2 regions of the Actinoplanes sp. NPDC051861 genome follow, and region 2 is predicted to be linked to the other one. Evidence: predicted binding sites of a transcription regulator. Region 2 holds the regulator's gene; the other holds the start of a gene.
The links. The regulator HrcA, encoded in region 2, represses chaperone genes, less so after heat shock. The targets are predictions, from matches to a motif close to GGTTNGCACNCTCNNNNNGAGNGTGCNAACC.
Positions count from the first base shown of each region.

Region 1 (3,411 bases), on a different contig from region 2:
TCGCCGGCCGCCCGGTGTCCGTGGTCGCCGTGGGCATGCCCGCCAACGGCACTGTCAAGCTCAATGCCGACGGGACCGTCACCTACACCCCGAATCCCGGTTTCAGCGGCACCGACAGCTTCACCTACACCGTGATCGACGCCAACGGAAACGTCGCACAGGGCACCATCGTCGTCGAGGTCGGCGCGGCTTCACCGTCCCCGACGGTCTCGCCCACCGCGCCCCCGGCCCCGGCTCCAACACCGCCCCCGCCGGGCCACCTCCCGACGACCGGCCAGAACCTCATGGCCGTCCTGCGAATCGGCGCCCTCGCCATCGCCGCCGGCATAGCCCTGCACTGGGCCGCCGGAATCCGCCGCCGCCCCTGAAAGCCGCCGTCCTCGACAGCCGATGCCCCCTGAAAGCCGCCCTGAGAAAGCGCCTCAAGCCCGCGCCTCCCGAAGACGGCCCCGGAAACGCCGGAAGGGCGGGCCGCCGAAGCGACCCGCCCTCCCGAAAGACTGGACTCAGAAGTCCATGTCACCGCCGCCCGGGGCACCGGCCGGAGCCGGGGACTTCTCGGGCTTGTCGGCCACGACGGCCTCGGTGGTGAGGAACAGCGCGGCGATCGACGCGGCGTTCTGCAGCGCCGAGCGGGTGACCTTGGCCGGGTCGATGATGCCCGCGGCCAGAAGGTCCACGTACTCACCGTTCGCGGCGTTCAGGCCGTGACCCGGCTCGAGGTTGCGCACCTTCTCCACCACGACGCCGCCCTCGAGGCCGGCGTTCACGGCGATCTGACGCAGCGGGGCGTCGAGCGCGACCTTGACGATGTTGGCACCGGTGGCCTCGTCGCCGGAGAGGTCCAGCTTGTCGAACGCGGTCTTGCCGGCCTGCACGAGAGCGACGCCACCACCGGGGACGATGCCCTCCTCGACGGCCGCCTTCGCGTTGCGAACGGCGTCCTCGATGCGGTGCTTGCGCTCCTTCAGCTCGACCTCGGTGGCCGCGCCGACCTTGATGACCGCAACACCGCCGGCCAGCTTGGCCAGACGCTCCTGCAGCTTCTCACGGTCGTAGTCGGAGTCCGAGCGCTCGATCTCGGCGCGGATCTGGTTGACCCGGCCCTGGATCTGCTCGCCGTTGCCGGCACCGTCGACGACGGTGGTCTCGTCCTTGGTGATGACGACCTTGCGGGCCTGGCCCAGCAGGCTCAGGTCGGCGGCGTCGAGCTTGAGGCCGACCTCCTCGCTGATGACGGCGCCACCGGTCAGGATGGCGATGTCCTCCAGCATGGCCTTGCGGCGGTCACCGAAGCCCGGGGCCTTGACGGCGACGGACTTGAAGGTGCCACGGACCTTGTTCACGACCAGGGTGGCCAGGGCCTCGCCCTCGACGTCCTCGGCGATGATCACCAGCGGCTTGCCCGACTGCATGACCTTCTCGAGGACCGGGAGCAGGTCCTTGACCGCGGAGATCTTGCTGTTCGCGATCAGGATGTAGGGGTCGTCGAAGACGGCCTCCATGCGCTCGGCGTCCGTCATGAAGTACGCCGAGATGTAGCCCTTGTCGAAGCGCATGCCCTCGGTGAGCTCGAGCTCGAGGCCGAAGGTGTTGCTCTCCTCGACGGTGATGACGCCTTCCTTGCCGACCTTGTCCATGGCCTCGGCGATGATCTCGCCAACCGTGGAGTCACCGGCGGAGATGGAGGCGGTGGAGGCGATCTGCTCCTTGGTCTCCACGTCCTTGGCGATCTGCGAGAGACCCTCGGAGACACTCGCCACAGCGGCCTCGATGCCCCGCTTCAGGGCCATCGGGTTCGCGCCCGCGGCGACGTTGCGCAGGCCCTCACGGACCAGAGCCTGGGCCAGGACGGTCGCGGTCGTCGTGCCGTCACCGGCGACGTCGTCCGTCTTCTTCGCGACCTCCTTGACCAGCTCAGCGCCGATCTTCTCGTACGAGTCCTCGAGCTCGATCTCCTTGGCGATGGATACACCATCGTTGGTGATCGTGGGGGCGCCCCACTTCTTCTCGAGAACCACGTTGCGGCCCTTGGGGCCGAGCGTCACCTTGACCGCGTCGGCGAGCTGGTTCATGCCCCGCTCGAGGCCCCGACGAGCCTCCTCGTCGAATGCGATGATCTTGGCCATACGGCGTTGTCCTCCCGGACATCCGCGGCGCCGGGCCTGTTCGGCCCCGCTCTCCGCACGTTGAGGAACGTCTGCGGACGTCACCACCTGGCGATGTGACGTCCTCAGGCCGAGCCGGATAGCCCGCGACGACCGGCTCCGTGCCCCGGCGCCGATGGCAGCGCCGCGACCGGAACCCCACCGTCCCGACCTGTTGGCACTCACTAGCCGCGAGTGCCAAACACCTGTTTAGCACTCCCGGGTGGCGAGTGCAAGAAAACCCATCTTCCCGCGAAACCGATGCACAGGCCCGGGTTTCCGACCAAAGATCTTGATGCGCAGCTCACGACCGGTTTACGTCATCCGGGTTGCCGCACGTCACACCGGGCGGTATGGAGTACGGCATGGAGAACTGGACAGTTCGACGGGTCACCCCCGCCGACGCGGGGCGGATGCGCGCCCTGCGCCTGGAGATGCTCGCCGACAGTCCGCTCGCCTTCCTGGAGACGCTGGCGCAGGCGGCCGCCCGCCCGCACGAGAGCTACCGGCAGCGGATCACCCAGTCCGCCACCGGCCCGGACACCGCCCAGTTCATCGCCGACCCCGGCGGCCCGCTGATCGGCCACGCCGGCGGCACCACGCTCCCCGACGAACCGGGCTGCACGGTGATCTTCGCTGTCTACCTCACGCCCGCCTACCGCGGCGGCAAGGTGCTGGGCGAGCTGATCGACGCGGTGGCCGACTGGTCCGCGGCGGCCGGGCGCACCGAGCTGATGCTGGAGGTGGTGGTCGGCAACGATCGCGCCGTCCGGGCGTACGAAAAATTGGGTTTTCTCGACACCGGCGACCGGCTGCCGCACCCGACCGTGCCGGCGCTGTCCGAACTGCGGATGCGGAGGCGGATCTGAGATGAAGCCGGCGGTCCGGAGCGTGCTCACCGCGGTCAACGGAACCACCGCGGCCGGACTCCTGCTGGCCTGGATCACCGGCGCCAAGGTCCGGCGCGGGCGCGACGGGGTGCTGATCGCCGAGGGCTACAAACTGCGCATGCCGCCGGCGTCCTGCTTCACGGTCGGCTCGGTGATCCTGACGAAACGGACCGCGGAGTGGCTGCTGGCCGAGGAGCGCAGCGCGCTGCTGGCCCACGAGAGCCGCCACGCCGGGCAGTACGCCGTCCTGGGGCCGCTGTTCTGGCCCGCGTACTGGCTCGCGTGCGGCTGGTCGATCTCGGTGTCCCGGTCCTTCGGCGCCCGCAACGTCTTCGAGCGCCGGGCCGGCCTGCGCGACGGCGGATATCCCGAGG
Region 1 is NZ_JBFAYE010000001.1:123,983-127,393, reverse strand. Features, by position in the region: gene AB0M02_RS00700 (Ig-like domain-containing protein) at 1-368, shown strand, start outside; gene groL (chaperonin GroEL) at 507-2,129, opposite strand; gene AB0M02_RS00690 (GNAT family N-acetyltransferase) at 2,513-3,016, shown strand; gene AB0M02_RS00685 (hypothetical protein) at 3,018-3,411, shown strand, end outside.
Region 1: groL (chaperonin GroEL) is a predicted target of HrcA. The motif match lies at 2,321-2,351, and genes of this name have one in related genera.

Region 2 (3,411 bases):
CCCGCTACGACATCAAGCTCTTGATCTTGATCCCGCAAAGCGGGGCCGGCCGAAGCGGGGCCGGCCGAAGCGGGGCCGGCCGAAGCGGGGCCGGCCGAAGCGGCGGTCGAGGAGACGCTGCGGTGGGACCCGCTCAGTGGCCGTTGAAAGCGTCTCGCATCCGGCTGAAGAAGCCGCCCTGCTTGCTCAGCTCCGCCACGTCCTCGCCGCGGGTCTTGGCGAAATCGCGCAGCATGCGTTCCTGATCGGCGGTGAGTTTCGTGGGTGTCTTGACGTCGAGGTGGACGAAGAGTTCGCCGCGGCCCTGGCCCCGCAGGTGCGGGACGCCCTTGCCGCGGATGCGCAGCGTGCTGGCGGGCTGCGTGCCGGGCTTGACCTCGATGTTCTCCTCGCCGTCGAGGGTCTTGATGGTCATCCGGGTGCCGAGGGCCGCCGCCGTCATCGGGAGGGTGACCCGGCAGTGGAGGTCGTCGCCCTTGCGGGAGTAGACGTCGTGGGGCCGTTCGTGGATCTCGACGTAGAGGTCGCCAGCGGTGCCGCCGCCGGGACCGACCTCGCCCTGCTGTGCCAGGCGGATGCGCATGCCGTCCTCGACGCCCGCCGGAATCTTCACGGTCAGTGAGCGGCGGGTGCGGATGCGGCCGTCGCCGGCGCAGGTGGGGCAGGGGTTCGGGATGACCGTGCCGTGGCCCTGGCAGTTCTGGCAGGGGCGCGACGAGACGACCTGGCCGAGGAAGGTGCGCTGGACCGACTGGACCTCGCCGCGGCCGGCGCAGACCTCGCAGGTGGCCAGGTGGGTGCCGGGCGCGGTGCCGGCCCCGGAGCACTGGGTGCACAGGACCGCGGTGTCGACGGTGATCGGCGCCTCGACGCCGAAGGCGGTCTCGACCAGGTCGAGCTCGAGACGCAGGATGGCGTCGGCGCCGGGACGGGTGCGCGGGCGCGGGCCGCGCGAGCCGCCGCCGGCCGCGGTGCCGAAGAACGCGTCCATGATGTCCTGGAAGCCGACGAACGGGCCGGCGCCACCGGGACCGGGCGCGCCTCCACCCGGCGCGAGGGGGTCACCGCCCAGGTCGACGATCTGCCGCTTCTGGTCGTCGGAGAGGACCTCGTACGCCGCGTTGATCTCTTTGAACTTCTCGTGCGCCTCCGGATCGGGGTTGACGTCCGGGTGGTACTGCCGAGCCAGTTTGCGGTAGGCGCGCTTGATCTCGTCGTCGGTGGCTTCTCGGGTCACGCCGAGAATTCCGTAGTAGTCCTTGGCCACGGGGTTTGGAGTCCTCAATGTCTGCGCGAATCCGTCAATTCTGTGCCAACAGGTCGCCAACGTACCGCGCGACTGCGCGAACAGTAGCGATGGTGCCCGGGTAGTCCATGCGGGTGGGGCCCAGGACACCGAGCCCACCAACGATCGTCGCACCCGGCCCGTAACCGCTGCTGACCACGGACACCGGCAGGTTGTCGATCTGGTTCTCGTCGCCGATCCGGACCCGGGTGGTGCTCGGCTCCAGGTCGCCGATGAGTTTGAGCAGGATGACCTCTTCCTCGAGGGCTTCGAGGACGGGGCGTAGCGTGCCCTGGAAGTCCAGCACACCGCCGCGTGTCAAGTTGGCCGTACCGGCCAGAGCGAGACGTTCCTCGCTGCGTTCGACGAGGGTTTCGAGCAGCACCGAGGCCAGGCAGGCCATGTCACCGCGGCGCTCCGGCGCGCACTCCTCGACCAGATTCTGCACCAGCGGTGGCGCGTCGACGAGCTTCTGACCTGCGAGTTTCTCGTTGCAGCGGCGGCGCAGCTCCCACACGTCGTCAGGCTGGACCGGCGCGGGCATCTCCACGAGGCGCTGCTCGACCCGGCCGGTGTCGGTGATCATCACGAGCGTCAGGCGGGTCGTGGAGATCGGCACGAGTTCCAGATGGCGAACAGCGGAGCGGGAAAGACTCGGATATTGCACGACGGCGACCTGGCGGGTCAGCTGGGCGAGGAGCCGGACCGTGCGATGCACCACATCGTCGAGGTCGACCACGCCGATCATGAAGCGCTCGATGGCGCGGCGCTCGGCCGGGCTGAGCGGCTTGATCCGGGTGAGCCGGTCGACGAAGAGCCGGTAGCCGGCGTCGGTGGGCACCCGGCCGGCGCTGGTGTGCGGCTGCCGGATGTAGCCCTCCTCCTCGAGGACCGCCATGTCGTTGCGCACCGTGGCCGGGGAGACGCCGAGCTGGTGACGCTCGACGAGAGATTTGCTGCCGACCGGCTCGCGCGTCTCGACGTAGTCCTCGACGATCGCCCGGAGCACCTCGAGCTTGCGGTCATCCAGACTCATATGACCCCTCCCCCTGCTGGCACTCCCGCTAATAGAGTGCCAGTCTACGTCGCGCTGCGGTGCAACGCGATGATCGAAAGTACGGTTATCCCGTCACATCCCGGATCACCGCGTCGGCCAGCAGCCGCCCGCGAAGGGTCAGCACCAGTCGCCCTTGCGCATAGGCGACCGGATCCAGCAGCCCGCCGTCCCGCGCGCGGGCCGCACCGGCAGCATCGACCCTGGTCAGCGGGATGCCGTCGCGGAGCCGGACCCGCAGCATCACGTCCTCCAGGTGCCGGTCCTCGGCGGTCAGCAGCTCACGACCGTGCCCGGGGGATTCACCGGCGTTGAGGCGTTTCGCGTACGCGGTCGGATGTTTGACGTTCCACCAGCGCACCCCGCCGACGTGCGAGTGCGCGCCCGGCCCGAGACCCCACCAGTCCGCACCCGTCCAGTAAAGCTCGTTATGCCTACATTTTCCGCCTTTTTTCGCCCAATTGGATACTTCGTACCACTCGAAGCCCGCGCTCGTCAGCGCTTCCTCGGCGGCCAGATAGCGGTCGGCGGCTACGTCGTCGGAGGGATAGGGCAACTCACCCCGGCGCATCCGGGTCGCCATCCGGGTCCCGTCCTCGACGATCAGCGCGTAGGCGCTCACATGGTCGACGCCGGCCGCGATCACCGCGTCGAGTGACCGGGCGAAATCATCGGCGGTCTCGCCCGGCGTCCCGTAGATCAGGTCGAGATTGACGTGCTCGAATCCGGCCTCGCGGGCTTCGAGTGCCGCCTGCGGAGCTCGACCGGCCGTGTGTTTGCGGTCCAGCACTCTGAGCACGTTCTCCGAGGCACTCTGCATGCCGAGCGAGATCCGCGTGAAGCCGGCGGCCTTCAGACCCCGCAAATACGACAAATCCACAGATTCCGGGTTTGCTTCGGTTGTCACCTCAGCGCCCGGCGCCAACCCCCAAACGCGATCGATCCCCTCCACGATCCGCCCGAGATCACCAGGCGACAGCAGGGTCGGGGTCCCGCCTCCGACGAACACGGTGTCCACCCGCGAGGGCTGGACGACCGTCGCCGCCAGTGCCAGCTCGGCCAGGACCGTCTC
Region 2 is NZ_JBFAYE010000035.1:19,287-22,697, forward strand. Features, by position in the region: gene dnaJ (molecular chaperone DnaJ) at 134-1,267, opposite strand; gene hrcA (heat-inducible transcriptional repressor HrcA) at 1,302-2,321, opposite strand; gene hemW (radical SAM family heme chaperone HemW) at 2,407-3,411, opposite strand, start outside.